Regions from separate parts of the Nanhaiella sioensis genome, predicted to be linked through region 2. Evidence: predicted binding sites of a transcription regulator. Region 2 holds the regulator's gene; the other holds the start of a gene.
The links. Region 2 encodes Rex, which represses fermentation and respiration genes when NADH is low (regulators of the CRP and FNR family bind a similar motif). Its sites were predicted from a motif close to TTGTGAAATATTTCACAA; they were not measured.

Region 1: V1503_RS21610 (cytochrome c oxidase subunit 2A) is a predicted target of Rex. The motif match lies at 5,863-5,880, and genes of this name have one in related genera.

What each region holds. Positions count from the first base shown of each region.
Region 1 is NZ_JBKAEG010000001.1:4,563,398-4,570,652, forward strand. Features, by position in the region: gene V1503_RS21590 (ATP-dependent DNA helicase) at 1-1,607, shown strand, start outside; gene V1503_RS21595 (carboxypeptidase M32) at 1,691-3,211, shown strand; gene V1503_RS21600 (b(o/a)3-type cytochrome-c oxidase subunit 1) at 3,351-5,000, opposite strand; gene V1503_RS21605 (cytochrome c oxidase subunit II) at 5,000-5,470, opposite strand; gene V1503_RS21610 (cytochrome c oxidase subunit 2A) at 5,489-5,635, opposite strand; gene V1503_RS21615 (chemotaxis protein CheX) at 6,134-6,589, opposite strand.
Region 2 is NZ_JBKAEG010000001.1:1,804,942-1,816,734, forward strand. Features, by position in the region: gene V1503_RS08285 (hypothetical protein) at 273-944, shown strand; gene groL (chaperonin GroEL) at 1,339-2,979, opposite strand; gene groES (co-chaperone GroES) at 3,079-3,363, opposite strand; gene V1503_RS08300 (CPBP family intramembrane glutamic endopeptidase) at 4,172-4,930, shown strand; gene V1503_RS08305 (YdiK family protein) at 4,934-5,128, shown strand; gene V1503_RS08310 (DUF2161 domain-containing phosphodiesterase) at 5,285-6,019, opposite strand; gene tatC (twin-arginine translocase subunit TatC) at 6,193-6,945, opposite strand; gene V1503_RS08320 (twin-arginine translocase TatA/TatE family subunit) at 6,963-7,142, opposite strand; gene V1503_RS08325 (redox-sensing transcriptional repressor Rex) at 7,238-7,876, opposite strand; gene moaC (cyclic pyranopterin monophosphate synthase MoaC) at 7,909-8,394, opposite strand; gene V1503_RS08335 (ABC-F family ATP-binding cassette domain-containing protein) at 8,981-10,912, shown strand.

The sequences.
Region 1 (7,255 bases), 2.8 Mb from region 2:
CAAAACTTCGAAAACTATTAAATATGAATATTGATGTCAGACTGGCAAAATCCCCTGATCAATATTTGTGTTTGAACAAACTAGATGATGCAATGACTTTTTCAGAACATGACAATATTAATGATGTTTATGATTCTCTACCGAAATTCGTGAATAATCATGCAGCACTACAACAATTTACACCTTATGGGGATCGAAAACAATATCCTCTGTTGTCTGATGAGGAATGGAACATGATTTCATGGGATGTATTTCAAGATTGCTCAAGTTGTGAGAAGCGACATCGATGTGGACAAATTTTGTCTAGAGATCATTATCGCAAGGCTACAGATTTAATTATTTGTTCACATGACTTTTATATGGAACATGTCTGGACGAAAGAATCACGTAAGAGAGAAGGGCAATTGCCGTTACTCCCTGAATATAGCAGCGTAGTTTTTGACGAAGGGCATCTGTTAGAAATTGCGGCACAAAAGGCGTTGACCTATAAAATAAAAGCAACATTATTAGAAGGATTATTAACTCGACTGCTTGAAAATGAGATAAGAGAAGAGCTTGCATTGTTAATAGAAGAGACGATTGAAACAAATCAGTTATTTTTTGATTCAATAGTGGAGCAAGCTGTTCCAGTACAAGGGTCTCATCGAATGAACCTTGCTTTATCCGGCTCTATTATTAATTATGCTAAACAATTAAACGAAAAGTTAATTGCCATTGGAGATGCACTAGTTTTCGAAAGTGAAACATATACGATTGAAGAGTATCAATTGAATATTGTTGATGAATATATTGATCAAGTGCAATATTCTTTGCAGCTAATGGTTGAAAATGATGAGGCTATAACATGGATTGAAGCAAACGATGATGAAACAACTGTTGTGATTATGCCAAAATCGGTAGAGAATGTACTAGAGGAAAAAGTTTTCTCAAACAACATTCCGTTTGTGTTTAGCTCTGCAACACTTTCAAATAACCAATCTTTTGAGTATGTTACAGCTAGCTTAGGTATTCGTGATTATTTATCGTTTTCAGTGGAATCGCCATTTGATTACGATGAACAAATGAAGATAAAGATGCCAATCCTAACAGCTAATGACAACTTATTTCAGCAGAAGTTTACGTATACACTGAAAGAATTAGAGAAAACGAATGGAAGAGCGTTATTATTATTTAATAGTAAACATGATTTACAGTTATTCAAAGAACACTGTAGTGAGCAAACGGAATTTTCATTTTTATTTGAGGGAGATAGAGAGATTAGTGAACTAGTTTCAATATTCCAAAATGAAGAACATACTATACTTTGTGCGCAGCATCTTTGGGAAGGTTTAGATATACCTGGCCCAGCTTTGTCTAATCTTATTATTTGGTCTTTGCCATATCCACCAAATGACCCTGTATTTAATGCAAAACGTAAAGCATCTGCGGATCCGTTTTGGTCAATTGATGTTCCTTATATGATGCTTCGACTGCGTCAAGGGGTTGGACGTTTAGTTCGTTCTCATCATGATAAGGGTGTTGTGACAATTTTTTGTACAAGTGATATTGATAAAGAATTAATCACAAAGGTAGAAACAAATCTTCCTACAAATGTTACAAAATCTTAAGAATATTTAAATGTAAGATTTAGAAGGATTTATTATAATTGTATAGAATTATAGTAAATGAAAACTGTTTAAGGAGGAACAACATGAATCAAGATATATTAAAATTAGAACAACAATTTTTAGATTATGTAAAAAAAATAATTGGCTATAATGAAGCTGTTGGATTAATGCATTGGGACCTACGCACAGGCGCTCCGAAAAAAGGTGTGGCTCAACGTTCTGAGGTAATTGGAACTTTATCATCTGAAATCTTTGCAATGACTACTTCTGAAGAAATGGCTTCATATATTGCGAAGCTCTCGTCACAAGGTGTTAAAGAGCAGCTATCTGAAAAAACGATCAAAACTCTTAAAGAATGTAAAAAACATTATGATAAGAATAAAAAAATTCCTGCTGAAGAGTATAAGGAGTTTGTCATTCTTCAATCAAAAGCTGAGTCTGTGTGGGAGGAAGCAAAGGCAGCATCAGACTTTTCAATGTTCCAGCCTTACCTAGAAAAATTAGTCGACTTTAACAAGCGGTTTATTGAATACTGGGGTTATAAAGATAACAAATATGATGTTCTACTTGACGATTATGAGCCAGGTATGACTGTGGACATTTTAGATAAGGTCTTTCATGAAGCCCGTGAGCGAATTGTCCCATTAGTAAAAGAAATTGCTGGAGCAGAACAGCCTGAAACGAGCTTCCTGTTTGAACACTTTCCTAAAGGTAAACAACGTGAATTTAGTTTAGCAATTCTAGAGCAATTGGGCTATGATTTTGAAGCTGGTAGATTAGACGAAACAGTACACCCATTTGCGACAGGCTTAAACCCAGGAGATGTACGCATCACGACAAAATATGATGAAAAGGATTTCCGAACTGCGGTTTTTGGAACAATTCACGAGTGTGGTCATGCATTATATGAGCAAAATATTTCAACTGACTTAACAGGCACTCCTTTATGTTCAGGTACATCAATGGGCATTCATGAATCACAATCACTGTTTTACGAAAATTTTGTAGGACGCAATTATTCTTACTGGAAAAAGAATTATGATTTATTAAAAGATCATACAAATGGTCAGTTTGATTCTATAGAGTTAGATGATTTCTATAAAGCTATTAATGAATCAAAGCCTTCATTAATCCGAATCGAAGCAGACGAATTAACTTATCCGTTACATATTATGATTCGATATGAGATTGAAAAAGGATTATTTAACGGAGAAATTGAAGTGAAAGACTTACCAGAAGTTTGGAATAATAAATATGAGGAATATTTAGGTGTACGCCCTTCTAATGATGCGGAAGGAGTGCTACAGGATGTGCATTGGGCAGGTGGAATGTTTGGATATTTTCCTTCATACGCATTAGGGTATATGTATGCAGCCCAACTAAATAAAGCGATGCTTGTAGATATTCCGAATTTTGATGAGTTAATGGAAAAAGGGGAATTAGAGCCAGTTCGCGAATGGCTCACAGAGCATGTACATCAATTTGGTAAACTGAAAAAACCACTTGAAATCCTACAAGATGTAACAGGTGAAGGATTAAATGCAAATCATTTGATCGAGTATTTAGAAGAGAAGTACCGTAGAGTCTATCAAATTAACAGCTAATGTTAGTTTAGCAAATGAAAGATAGCAAAGCCTCCTTTGTCATTTTACAAAGGAGGCTTTTGTAATAAATAAAAGACATATAATAAGCGCCTTGTGAAGTATATTAACACGACTTCACAAGGCGCTTGTTGTTACATTTTTACCATAATCTATAACCTTTTGAACCGACTGGTGCATTTTGAATCATGTCTATGAACGGAATTGTATATGCAAATAATATTAACAAAATAGTAATTCCAATCCATAGTTTCCAGTTTTCAAGAACCATAGGTGTTTTTTCGGCATGCTCTGTAACCTCTGCAACTGGGAATTCAGTTTCACCTTTTGGTGCAAAAAATGCTAAATTAGTAATAATAATTAGTACTAAGATGATACCGATGAATAAGATAGAACCGCCAATTGCTTGCGCGATTTGATAAGGAATCCATTCCAGTGCTTGTTCTGAGCCGCCGTATGTTGAATAATCGGAACGACGTGGAGCACCTAGTAGCCCAGCAGCATGCATTGCTCCTGACATAAATGTCATCCCGATAGCCCATACAATGGTTTGAATGATTGCTAGTTTGTTCATAGCCTTCGTCATTACACGCCCTGTAATGTGTGGGATTAACCAATAGGCTGCACCAAAGAACGTAAGTAAAACAGTTGTTGCTAATGTTAAATGGAAATGACCTGTTACCCAAATGGTGTTATGGACAACTTGATTTAATTGGTTACTTGCGTTAATTAAACCACCTGCACCAGCTGGAATGAAGAATAACATTCCTATAAACGGTGCAAAAAAGCGTGCATCTTTCCAAGGTAGCTTCTTAACCCAGCCGAATAACCCAGTTGCACCTTTTGAGCGACCATACAATTCGAACGTTGCAAACATTGAGAAAGCCGTCATTAAAGATGGTATAACAACTAAGAAAGTTAAAATGACTTGTAAAAACTTCCACGCTGGATCAATTCCTGGCTCTGTTAATTGATGGTGAAATCCAACAGGGATAGAGAATAGTAAGAATAAAATAAATGACATTCTAGCTAGAGCATCTGAGAATATTTTAGTCCCCAATACTTTAGGAATAACAACATACCAAATCATGTATGCTGGTAACAGCCAGAAATATACAAGTGGATGACCAAAATACCAGAATAATGTACGACTAACTAACACATCAATCGTTTCAACAATACCTAATGACCATGGAATAAATTGAACTAGGACAGTAGCAGCTAAGCCTAGTGTTGCTACTAACCACAATATCATATTAACGATAGACATAAAGCTTAATAGTGGACTAATCTCACCTGGATGTTGTTTACGCCACTTTCTGTAATGTGCAAACATAGCAAATCCAGCTACCCAGCTACCAACAACAACCAAAGTTAAGCCTATGTAAAAACCTGGATGTGCTTTTAAAGGAGCGTAGAATGTATAAAGTACTGATGCTTCATTCAATAAAATAAATACTGCGGCAATTGCCGTACCAATGGTCATCATCCAAAACCCGATCCAACCAGTCAAGCGAACCTTATTGGATAATGCACCTGCTGTTCTACTTAGGCTGGCAAATTGAAAGCCGATAATGAAGAATGTAGTTAAAACAAGACCAAGTAATACGCCGTGTACAGTTAAAATTTGATAATAGCCAAGCCATGAAGGGAGAGTAAATTTCCCTGAACGAACAAGTGTTTGTAATAATCCTGCTAATCCTCCGAGTGCTAGTGCAATAAATGCGACATAAATATGTGCCATTGCCAATTTTCCATCGCGTCGATCAACTTTCGCTTCAACAATACTCATTATTCAACCACCTCGATTGTTGCAGTCATACTAGTATGACCTATTCCACAATATTCATTACATAAAACTAAATACTCTCCAACTTCATCAAACGTAGTTGTTACTTCGCTTATGTACCCAGGTTCAAGCATCATATTTGCATTTGTACCTGCTATTTCAAAGCCGTGAATAACATCTTTCGTTGTAGCAACGATTTTTACTTTCGCACCCTTTGGTACTTGTACTTTTGTTGGAGAGTAACTAAATGCAGAAGCAACAAATGTTAATTGATATTCATTGTCACCGATTTGTACTAACCCTGGATTATCAAATGGTGCTGTTTGGTCAACCTTTTCTGGATCAATTGTTGTTAAACAACTAGGAGGTTGGTTTCCTAAATAAAATGCGCTAATACCTATAACAGTTAAGAAGACAAGTAGAGTTCCAACTCCAAATAACAACCATATTTTTTCAAACTTGTGCATGTGCATCGACTAATTCCCCTCCTTCTATAAGCGGTCTACAAATAAAAAATAAACTCCCAACCAAGTAATGATTAGAAAGAAACCCAACAACATTACTGAAGCTAACGCTCCTTTTAATGAAGGCTCACTTTCTATTTTAGTTTTTTGATTTTGAAGCTCAGTTTTCGGCATCTCTCTCACTCCCTTCGCTATTGAACAAATTTCCTATTATTACACTATTATCTTACTAGACTAATGTGTAAAATCCATACAGTTATTAGGTTTTCACAAATTGTTCATATGTAATATAAACACTATGATAATAGTGATAAATTAATTTATCAGTGATAAATATCACAAAAAATAAAAACAATTTGTGAAAAAAATGTGAAATAGTTAAATAGATTTGAGTTGTATGCTTGTGACTTTTGTCATAAGGTGATAGTTACAGGTCTGGAAGTGACATTAAAATGCCCTCTTCGTATACTTTGTTCCTACTTTTACTAAAAATGGACAGAGGGATGAGTTTTATTAAAGTTCAGCAATGATAAAATAGTAAAGATGCCATCACAACTGATTTATATGTGCTTATATCTTAGAACGAATAACACCAATTAATACGAAAACAAGCAATTAAAAGCAGAAAACAACCGACTAATTGTCGATTGTTTTGCTTGGTTTTGTATTTGATTACATTTCAATCATTAAAATGATTTGCATTTCTCCCATTGCTTCCACTTGAATGGGAACTCTAAAGGCTTTTTCAAAGCCGTAGATTTTTGTTTGACCAACTAACACTGTAGGAGGTGTAATATCAATATTGATCCCTTGTTGAGAAAGTTGTGTAGACAAATTACCTGCAATCATATTACCAAACTCTCCTGTAAATGATTCAAGCATTTCTCCCTCAAGAGGCATACCGAACATGATTTCACCAACTCCACCAAATACAGTTGGGTTTCCCTCTATTATTAACCTTCCTCTTATATCCCCAGTTATACCAATTAACACGCCCATTGAGGATTGCAGTAACGGTTGAGTGAATAACGCTGGTTTATCAATTGTTACATCTATTGGTACTACGGTTTTAACTACATGAATAGTGCTGTTTAAAACACCTGTTACTTTTGAACTTAATGTGGCCAAACTGAATTCACCTCCATCTTTATTTCAGGGATTGTAATTGGGTAAAATATACCCATTACTATTTTACCTCATAATATTGTTTTGTGTAATGAATTTAATAGATTTAATAGATTTTATAGTGCAATTCCAATAATTGTGTGCTGAACGTAATGATTATTAGATTTATAATAATAATGCACAACAACAACTCCTTTAAAACGTTCGACTTCTCCAAACAGGGGAAGTCCTTTTTATTTGAAACTCTTCACAATGGTCTTCCGTTTTATTTAAAGTTATCGTTATACTCACATTTAATTAGAGTTACATAGCTTGATAGAACAATCCGTTGATTTTGTCCAATGCCTTCCTTTATATGTTGTATTTTTGTAAAAATAGCAACAAATTATGAACGATGTTTATCTGTTTTTTCAGACATTACATGTTTGTGTTTTTTAAATAACTAGATATGTAATGCTCAAGGTGCTTGTTATTTGAGAACCTTTCGCAAACTATGCTGCTTTTTATACAAAATTACTATAGAAGTCTTATTTGGTTTTCATTATGATATTGAAGAAAAGATGCTACGAAACTAAGCTAAGAAAGAAAATTAGTTATTGAATCTTAGGAGTCAAGCTTATAAATCGTCAACTAGGTTAATATTGAAATCAACGATTACGTAGAGCGTCC
Region 2 (11,793 bases):
ACAGGATAATCCACAAGGTCTTGACTAACTCCTATATCCCTCGAGGTAACTGAAGGTCATTACTAAAAAGCATCCTAGACTATTCCCATTCTAGTTGACTGTGTTTCTATAAAAAATTCCTCTCTAAAAAATGATATACTTTACAGCTCATTTTAACTGTCGTGCTTCCTTTATTAAGATAATCTTAAGAAATATCTACCCATAATATTAAGAATTGAATATTACAATACAAATCAAAATCAAAACTACAAGATATAAAAGGAGTCTTAATTATGAAGAAAATCATTGTAGCAACAGTGGTTGCTTCTACTATTGCATTTGGAAGTGTAACAGTAGTTACTTTGGCTTATAAGAACAATTTTTTTGATCGATTGCAAGGTGAACCTAATCAATTTTCTAAAGATGAATCTCTTTGGATGTATGATTATGAGGGCTTAAAAACGTTTGATGGCAAGTTAGTAATAAAATTTGATGGTGAAAGTGGAATTATAGATTCACAAGGAAATCAAATAAATAAGGATAACTACTACCGTATACTCGGAAAACAGGGTTTTAGTATCATAGGATATGAAGGAGATGATCATTTACCTGAAGAAGAAATGGTAAAACGAAGAATAAGCGCTTTTCGTGTAGATAAAGCTGGAAAGACTCAAGTGGAAATTAACCAAGAAATCATGGAAGGGAAATCACAAATTAATCTATATAGGGAAGCACATAAATTAGGAATTAACTTTGAAGACAAATCATCAGATCAGTTGTTAGCAGAAATAATGGATATACGAAAAAAAGGTACATTTGAAATATATGATGAGTATTATACTGCTGAAGATTACAAATGGACACTAAGGATGGCAGAAGAAAATAGGATTGAGACAGATGGGAAAACTCTTCGCCAAATAGAACAAGAATTACTTAAATATTTACCCTCCATCAAGTCCTTATGATGTAAGTTTCACTATATAAACCTATTTTTTAACTTACCTTCTCAATTTAAACTATTCACAGGTTAGATATGGAAACTGAATGAGGAGATTATTAATAATTTCAGGGCTAAATACCGATTTAACTCCACACTCGTTGAGACATACTCATACATTTAATACTTGCAGAGATTGGAGTGAATTGACTTTAAACTATGGAACTTCTTAGCATAAAGATGATGACACACCAAAACATGTTAATACACATATTACTAAGTCTATGAAAAAAGAGGCTTCCCAAAAGTTTGCTCAACTAATGGAAAACCTCTAATTTTTCAGGGATCAATGTGACTGTTTCGTGACTGTTCACGCTGACAATCAATACTAACCCAATTATATCAAGGGTTTGAGGGGCAGATTACATCATGCCGCCCATTCCGCCCATGCCACCCATTCCGCCCATATCAGGCATTGCAGGTGCGCCACCTTCTTCAGGTTGGTCAGCTACTACAGCTTCAGTTGTTAAGAACATTGCTGCAACAGATGCTGCATTTTGTAATGCTGAACGAGTAACTTTTGTTGGGTCTACGATACCAGTGTCGATCATGTTAACCCACTCGCCAGTTGCTGCGTTGAAGCCTACGCCAACTTCTTCACGTTTTAGACGATCTACAACGACAGATCCTTCTAAGCCAGCGTTGTGAGCGATTTGTCTAATTGGCTCTTCAAGTGCACGTAAGACGATATTTACACCAGTAGCTGTATCTCCGTCAGCTTCAATTGCTGATACTTTGCTGTATACATTTACTAGTGCAGTACCACCACCAGAAACAATACCTTCTTCAACAGCTGCGCGCGTTGCATTTAAAGCATCTTCGATACGTAGCTTACGTTCTTTTAATTCAGTTTCTGTAGCTGCACCAACTTTGATTACAGCTACGCCACCAGCTAATTTAGCTAAGCGCTCTTGTAATTTTTCTTTATCAAATTCAGAAGTTGTTTCTTCTAATTGTGTACGAATTTGGTTTACGCGAGCTGCAATTTTATCAGATGCTCCAGTACCTTCAACAATTGTTGTATTTTCTTTTGTTACAACAACTTTTGAAGCACGACCTAATTGAGCAACAGTAGTAGCTTTCAAGTCTAATCCTAAGTCTTCAGTGATTACTTCAGCACCAGTTAGGATAGAGATATCTTCTAGCATTGCTTTACGACGGTCACCAAATCCAGGAGCTTTAACAGCTACTGCATTAAATGTACCACGAAGTTTGTTTACTACTAGTGTAGCTAAAGCTTCGCCTTCTACATCTTCAGCAATCATTAAAAGTGGTTTACCTTGTTGAACAACTTGCTCTAATACAGGTAACACTTCTTGGATATTAGCAATTTTCTTATCAGTGATTAAAATATATGGATTTTCTAATACAGCTTCCATTTTATCTGAATCAGTAACCATGTATGGAGAAGCATATCCACGGTCAAATTGCATACCTTCAACAACTTCTAATTCAGTTGCGAAGCCTTTTGATTCTTCAATAGTGATAACACCATCATTACCAACGCGTTCCATAGCTTCTGCAATTAATTGACCTACTTCTTCATCAGATGAAGAAATTGCAGCTACTTGAGAAATTGATTCTTTACCCTCAATCTGTTTTGAGATTGCTTTAAGCTCTTCAACTGCAACTTTAGTAGCTTTCTCAATTCCTTTACGAACGCCCATAGGGTTTGCACCAGCAGTTACGTTTTTAAGACCTTCAGTAATCATTGCTTGTGCTAAAACAGTTGCTGTAGTAGTACCGTCACCAGCTACATCATTTGTTTTACTAGCTACTTCAGCAACTAGCTTTGCACCCATGTTTTCAAATGCATCTTCTAATTCGATTTCTTTTGCAATTGTAACACCATCATTTGTAATTAATGGAGAACCAAATTTTTTCTCTAATACTACATTACGTCCTTTAGGTCCTAATGTAACTTTTACAGCATTAGCTAGTGCATCTACTCCACTTAGCATAGAACGGCGTGCTTCTTCGCTAAATTTAATATCTTTTGCCATATTGTTTTACCTCCTCAAATTTTCCTAATCTATTAAATAATGTTCAATCCGTATGCTGTTGAACATCACACATTATGTTAAGTACAAAGGTGGATAAATTTAGCTAAGTACAGCTAAAATATCGCTTTCACGTACGATTAAGTATTCGTTACCGTCAGATTTTACTTCAGTACCAGCATATTTTGAGAAGATGATACTATCACCTACAGCTACTTCAAGAGCTACACGCTCACCGCTGTCTAATACTCGACCAGAACCAACAGCTACAACTTTTCCTTCTTGAGGCTTTTCCTTTGCAGTATCCGGTAATACGATACCACTTGCAGTCTTTTCTTCTGTTTCTTCAATTTGAATAACAACACGATCACCTAATGGCTTTAACAAGTGAAACAACCTCCTCAAATAATTTAAATGGTATTATTTTTCAATATTCTTCTATTAGCACTCGCTATACTTGAGTGCTAACACAACTATTATATTAATGAATCTCACATGTTTTTGCAAGTCTAAAGCAGAAAAAAATTCCTAATTTCATATATACCCCATAAATAGACAAGTTCTCCCTTGTATAACCACAACATTCGTCCTACTTTTATAAGGCTCTCTTCGTAAACTTTATTGTTATTGTGACCAGCATAAAACCATAGAAAGTGTTTTGTTCGGTTGTCACTCTAGTTAAGTACTTGGCAAAATCTTAGGATAAAAAACATCATTTATATCAACAGCGCCCTATGTCTAGGACCTTGTAGAATTAATATTACTACTATTGGTCTATTGGAACGTTAAGTAGGTTTTGCATGCTTGAAATAAAATGGATAACTTCATATGTAAATATCCTTATCATCTGACCCCTTAAAATTATGTCACAAATACGGAGGAATAAACATAAAAAACATAATATACATGAGTAAATTAGAATACTGTGATAAAATACGGTAAGTATTGTACTAACCTGTACGTATTGGACATACATTATTAATGCATATTTTAATCGGACAACTATGATGAAAATAGTTGTAAAAGCTAACAATGTCAAATCATTAAGATAAATCATTTGAATAGGGATTTTTCTTTCTGATAAAATGACATGGTGACCTCTAAAAGCTACGAAGGGGAACAAAACATTCCCAAATAACAAAATACTATTAGAGATCAAAGCAGCATGAACAAACATTTAAAGGAGATTATTTTATTGATTAAAAAAATATTTCCACCGTTCGAAAGACATTATTGGTATGTAATTATCGCGTATATTATTGTCCAATTTTCAGCGACTTTAGGTGTGCCATTATTAGAAATTTTAGGTGTAGGCGAAAAAGCACAATCAAATGATATTGCAATAGTCATTAGGGTTGGTTATTGGGCCGTAATTAGCTTTATCCTCGGATTAATGATAATTCTCTTCATTATGAAAAAAGATATGATTAATAGAGTGATTCCTGAAGATTATCCCTCTACTGGTAAAGCCATTTTCTGGTCAATCGCAGGTATTTTCCTTGCGTTATTTGCACAATCTTTAGCAGCAAATATTGAAATGTTACTTGGAATTAATCCGGGCTCAGAAAATACTGAAGTGCTTATCGGAATTTTTGAATTAGTCCCGTTATTCATTATTGTCACTTCAATCATTGCACCAATATTAGAGGAAATCATTTTTAGAAAGATCATATTTGGCTCGTTGTATAAGAAGTATAATTTTTGGATATCAGCACTTATTAGTTCTGTCATATTTGCCCTAGTTCATGGCGAACCAGAGCATATTCTCATATACAGTTCAATGGGATTTACTTTTGCCTTTCTTTATGTGAAAACAAAAAGAATACTCGTACCTATTATTGCACACGTTTCAATGAATACATTTGTGGTCTTAATACAAACTATCTACAAGGATGACATTGAACAAATGCGACAACAACTGGAACAAATGCAGTCGATTATTGGAGGACTTTAACATATGCGCCGCTCACCTTTATTTTTTGGATTTATATATAGTTTTATAGGGATCGTTTTCACATATCTCGCAATTCAATCAGCTCAAGAAACAATTTGGAATTTCCCCACTCTCATATTGTCTTTTGTAGCCACTCTTGATTTTGGAGTGGCTATTCGTATGTTTATCTTTCATAACAAACTGAAAAAAATAAAATAGTTAAAACAACCTTCCTAGTTAATGGGAAGGTTGTTTTATTCTATGGCTGTTATCACATTATTTGTTGCTTTTCGTAATAAGAGCAAACACGAATATGTTTGGGAGACCTTTTCTTCTCTATATACATATCAGTTATTCAAAATACCTTTCTCTGTATTAACCAAGCTTATGTGCTATTAATTCATCGTAATAGTGAACAAGTTGTGGATATGAAATTAGCTCATTCTTGCCTTTATCACTAAGTGTATAAGTTCCTCTTCGAACCCTTTCAAACCAGCCGTAATAATTTTTATTAAGAATGGATACAGTTTTGTCACCCGTTCCCATCTCGCGAAGATCACTTGTTGATAACTGGCCGAAACATTCGAGACAACAGGCAATATGAATACAGTTTTCTTTGTACGCCGTCATAATTTTTTGATTCTTGCTCCCACCAACATTATGGTTACGATGCCTTCCTTGCATTTCAGTTAAAAGTAAATCTCTTTTTTTCTTGCTTCTTTGCATACTTTTTTTCCGATCAAAGTCAGCTGGAGCTATAATAATATCTACCTGTGCAATACCATTTTTGAAAGTTACAATCATAAGGCCTAATTCTAACCTTCTGACCAAATAACAAATATCCTGCCATTTTTTAGAACGCAAAGAATATGTAGGTCTCGGGATAGCAATGAACACCTGATCGGATAAACGCTGCCTTTTAGTAGCTTGTATTAACAGCTTTATACTTATATTAAGCTTAAGCTCCACGATAACTAGCTCATCGTCTTTTATAGCTGCTATATCACAATGATTGACTTCTCCATATACTTCATAGCCCTGTTCTGTAAAATGCTCTTGAATAGGTTTATATAAATCAACCTCATACAATTTTGTTGTTTTATTGCTCATTAACATCATTACTTTCTTCATTTATTCAATGCTTAAATATTAGTTAATCATACGACCTTTATATTTAATAAATTCACATAACACCTGCTAGATTTACTATATAAAAAAAGTGAGCCTCTACAATTTGTAAAAACTCACTTTGATTACCTTTATTATGATTTATGGTATGGTTGTTACTCATTTTCAGCCATGAGTTCCTGTTCTAGTTTTTCCACTTTGCGAAAGGTTATTTTTGAGATAAAGATACTTATTTCATATAGAATAAATAAAGGTATCGTCACCATCAGATGTGAAATGAGCTCTGGTGGCGTAATAAATGCTGCTATAACTAGTAAAACAAAATATGCGTACTTTCTTATTTTCGCTAAAAACATAGGCGAGACTATGCCAAGTCTAGTTAAAAACATCACAACGACAGGAAGCTGAAACAATATTCCAAATGGAATAGTGATTTTGAATAGAAATTGGAAATATTCATTTATCCCAATAACTTGATTAACCGTTAGGCGTTCAGATATCCTCGTCATAAACTCAATAACAAATGGAAATAGAATAAAATAGGAAAACGAAACCCCACCTAAAAATAGTAACACTGATATTGGTATATAACTTAAAGTGATTTTCCGCTCTTTTTCATATAGGCCTGGGCTAATAAACGCCCAAAGCTGGTATAAAATAACTGGTGCAGTAATTACAAAAGCTATAATAAAAGCAAATTGCATATAAATTTTTATTGGATCAGTTAAGGAAAATGCATTCATCGTCAGCTCTTTTGCTTCATCAGCCTGTTGTAAATAGACAATGATTGGCTCAGCCAAAAAAAAGCTTCCAATTGTAGCCACAACAAAGAAAACGGCTGCGATAATTAGACGCTTCCTTAGCTCTCCTATATGATCGTATACAGACATTTCTTTACTATCATTCATACTTTCTCATCCTAATGTTACTTCTTTTTATTATTTTCATTTGCAATGTCTTGTGCCGCTCTCTTAAATTCTCTAAGTGTTTCTCCAGCAGCTTTTCCTAATTGAGGAAGCTTATTTGGACCAAAGATAACGAGTGCGATCACTAAAATTAATATAAGACTTCCAATTCCTATGTTAATTGGTCTCACCTCCATCATAAATTACAAATAATTTTCCTGATCTATCATTATAAAGCATATATTGTTTTTATAACTCGGTGATCATGTAAACGACCATAATGCCAATATAGCTACTATTCAGTTGGGTAGTTTTTAAGGAAATAAACTAAAGATTGTAATTCAACTGCTAAATCAATGTGATGAATCCTAATATGGTCAGGTACATTAATTCGAGCTGGCGTAAAATTCAAAATACCCTTAATACCTGTTTCTACTAAACGGTCAGTCATCCCTTGCGCAACTGGTGCAGGTACAGTTAAGATGGCGACACTTACATCCTTGGTAATATATTTTTCTAAGTCATCCATATGATAAATAGGAACATCTCCAACTGTAGTGCCAATTTTTTGCTCATCAACATCAAATGCAAGTTCAATTTTCATATTATTATTTTTAATAAAGTTGTAATTTAAAAATGCAGTACCTAAATTCCCAACCCCGATTAACACCACTTTTGTTAGTTCATCTTGATCAAGTGTTTGTCGAAAAAACGTTAATAAGTAATTAACATTATAACCATATCCTTTTTTACCTAAAGCACCAAAATACGAAAAATCTCTACGTATTGTTGCAGAATCTACTTTTACAGCCTCGCTTAATTCAGCAGATGATACGCGCTGCTTACCTGCAGCATGAAGATTTTTGATGAAACGATAATACAATGGTAAACGCTTTGCAGTAGCTTGTGGAATTTTTGTTTGTTCGTTATTCACTTCTATTCCCCCACATTCAAACAGCTATTCATTCACTGCTCTCTAATAAAGTCTCCGTTCTTTCCACCAGTCTTCTCTAATAAATAAGTTGGACCAATAACCATACCTTTATCAACTGCTTTACACATATCATAAACAGTTAGGGCACACGTACTAGCAGCAGTTAGAGCTTCCATTTCAACACCTGTACTACCTTTAGTTTTAACTTCTACGATAATAATAAGCTTGTATAATTGCTTTTTTTCTTCCCATGTAAACGTGATATCGACACCCTTTAAACTAATTGGGTGACACATTGGGATAATATCTGCTGTTTTTTTTGCAGCCATAATACCAGCCACTTGAGCTACAGCTAACACATCCCCTTTTTTTATTTTTGAATGAATAATCTGTTCATAAATTTCTTGATTAACTGAGATACTTGATCTCGCTATAGCAGTTCTAAATGTTTCGCCCTTTTCAGAAATATCAACCATCTTTGCTCTACCTTGATCATTAAAATGTGTAAATGAAGACACTTGCTTTTCACCTCTCAATATGACTATACTACACTATTTTTACAATCCTGTCGTTACTTTAACAAGGCGTGAAAACTATATGTACATCCAAGGCCATTTCTATCACCTTTTGAGTACATGGCTTTTTTCATAAATGGTGAATTGTAACGAATAATTTAGCCCATTGTCATAGTTTTAATGATGAGAAGCTGCAACAAACGATATAATAATTCGTATTTGTGTCTCAATACATGGCTGCTGTTTTCGCATTAATTGTTGATTTTCGTTCTAAGAAATAAATACGTATAAACTTAGCGGTTGTAGGCACCTTTTCTCATTATAAATGAGGTCAATTGCATAAGTTCATTTTATGCTGTCCTAAATTATTCACAATAGCAACAAAGTTTACGAAAAGAGCCTATAACGTCTACAACCTAAGTTTAATATGACTTCCGTAAGAAAGCGCATACAAAATAAGCTAAACTATTATTAAAAATATGCATTTCACAAGCCTTTGATAAGTAAACATTGGAATCCAGTGAAAGAATATTGCTCATTTCATACATTTTAAGATACACTAAAACTATTATAACAGAGGTGAACTAACATGATAGTGTTACAAGTGAATCAGCTCACAAAATATTTTGGATCTGACCTTATTTTATCGAATATAAAGCTAGAAGTACAATTGAAAGATAGGATTGCTGTCGTTGGCCGTAACGGCGCTGGAAAATCAACTTTATTGAAAATAATAGCAGGTTATATGTCTCATGATAGCGGAAGCGTCATGAAACCGAAAGACATTTCTATTGGATATTTAGCACAACATAGTGGCTTAGATTCAGACTTATCTATTTGGGAAGAAATGTTAACCGTGTTTGAACCGTTAAAAAAAATGGAGATAGACTTACGTGAACTGGAAGAGAAAATGTCCAATCAAAGCCTAATGTCAAACAAGGCAGATTACGACAAACTATTAAAAGAGTATGATCATTTACAAATTCAATATAAAGAACAAGGTGGCTATCAATATGAAGCTGATGTACGAGCTGTTCTACATGGACTCCAGTTTTCAAGCTTCAATTATTCGACACCTATATCATCATTAAGTGGTGGTCAAAAAACGAGGCTTGCTTTAGGGAAGCTATTATTATCAAAGCCTAATTTATTAATACTAGATGAGCCGACTAACCACCTTGACATTGATACACTCACTTGGTTAGAGCAATATTTACTCGGCTATCCAGGAGCTATTCTCATCGTATCTCATGACCGTTATTTCCTTGATAAAGTCGTTACACAAGTATACGAAATTTCTCGAACTAATTCAGCAAAATTCATTGGTAATTATAGTGATTATTTAAAGAAGAAAGCAGAAAATTATGAACACGATTTAAAGCTTTATGAAAAGCAGCAAGGTGAAATTGCTAAGCTTAAGGATTTCGTTCAACGAAACTTAGCACGAGCTTCAACAACAAAGCGAGCACAGAGTAGAAGAAAACAACTAGAAAAAATGACATTTCTAGAGAAGCCTGCTGGAGATGAAAAATCAGCTTCGTTCCACTTCGACATCGAACGTCAAAGTGGAAATGAAGTTTTGAAAGCCAATGACATTTCTGTTTCATATGAAAACAACAAGCCTATTATCCAACATATCAATTTTCAAATCATGAAAAGTGACAGTGTAGCTTTGGTAGGTCCAAATGGTATTGGGAAATCAACCTTACTCAAGGCAGCGATTAATAAGATACAAGCCCTACAAGGAGAATTTTCCTTTGGTTCAAATGTTAAAGTTGGCTACTATGACCAAGAACAAGCAAATCTTAGTTCTAATAAAAGTGTTCTTAATGAGCTGTGGGATGAGTATCCATCAAAACCGGAGAAGGATATAAGGACAGTGTTAGGCAACTTTTTATTTTCAGGTGATGATGTGTTAAAGCCGGTATCAACACTTAGTGGCGGCCAAAAGGCACGACTTGCGTTAGCAAAGCTTATGTTACAAAAAGCTAATCTGTTAATTTTGGACGAGCCTACCAACCATTTAGACTTGGATAGTAAAGAAGTTCTAGAAAATGCATTGATTGACTACCCTGGTACAATTCTATTCGTCTCCCACGACCGCTATTTTATTAACCGACTAGCGACGAAAGTGTATGAGCTTGCTCCAAACGGTATTACTGAATATTTGGGAGACTATGATTATTTCATATCAAAGAAAGCAGAGATTGAAGAAATCAAGCTGTTAAATGAACAAAAAGTGGTCAATCCTTCAATCAAGGAAGATAAAACACAGACAAAGCTGACTTATGAACAAGACAAGGAAATGAAGAAATTACAGCGTCAGAGAAAAAGAAAAATTGAAGAACTAGAAATGGAGATATCAAAACTCGAACAAAAAATAGATGAAAATGAAACTCTATTATGTGACCCAACTATCTTTCAAGATCACGAAAAAGTGGCCTTGATTAATGAAGAAAACTCACAGTACCAGGAGCAACTAGAACAATTAATGACCGAATGGGAAACACTCCATGTTTAGAAGAAAAGCGCAAGCGTCTTGTTCATCCCTAACAAGCACTGGAGGCATTTTCTGTGAAGGTGCTTTTTGCCTTCATGGAAAATGGCGAAGTGACTAGAGGGGATAGGCGCTGGAGCTGAACATGAAGAAAAGCGGAGACGACTGTTTTGCCTCGACAAGCGTTGGAACTACAATCCTAGAAGGTGCTTTTTACCTTTTAGGATTGTAGTGAAACGACCTCGAGAGGCTAGGAGACGGATCTGGACATGAAGAAAAGCGCAAGCGCCTTGTTCATCCCTGACAAGCACTGGAGGCATTTTCTGTGAAGGTGCTTTTTGCCTTCATGGAAAATGGCGAAGTGACTCGAGGGGATAGGCGCTGGAGCTGGACATGAAGAAAAGTGGAGACGACTGTTTTGCCTCGACAAGCGTTGGAACTACAATCCTAGAAGGTGCTTTTTACCTTTTAGGATTGTAGTGAAACGACCTCGAGAGGCTAGGAGACGGAGCTGGACAATAGAAAAGCGCAAGCGCCTTGTTCATCCCTGACAAGCACTGGAGGCATTTTCTGTGAAGGTGCTTTTGCCTTCATGGAAAATGGCGAAGTGACTAGAGGGGATAAGCGCTGGAGCTGGACATGAAGAAAGGCGGAGACGACTACTTTTACTCAACAAGCACTGGAGCCATTGGATTTGAAAGCGTTTTTTGCGTTGGAATGCAATGTGAAGTGAACACGAGAGGCTTATAAGACAGAACAAAAGCGCAAACGCCATGTTCATCCCCAATAAGCGCTAGAATCATTGCAAAAAAGATGTCTTTTACACTTCATGTGAATTGTAGTTTTCTCTTCCACATAGTTATCCACAAACAATTCATTGTAGTGTATGTTATACACCGACTTTT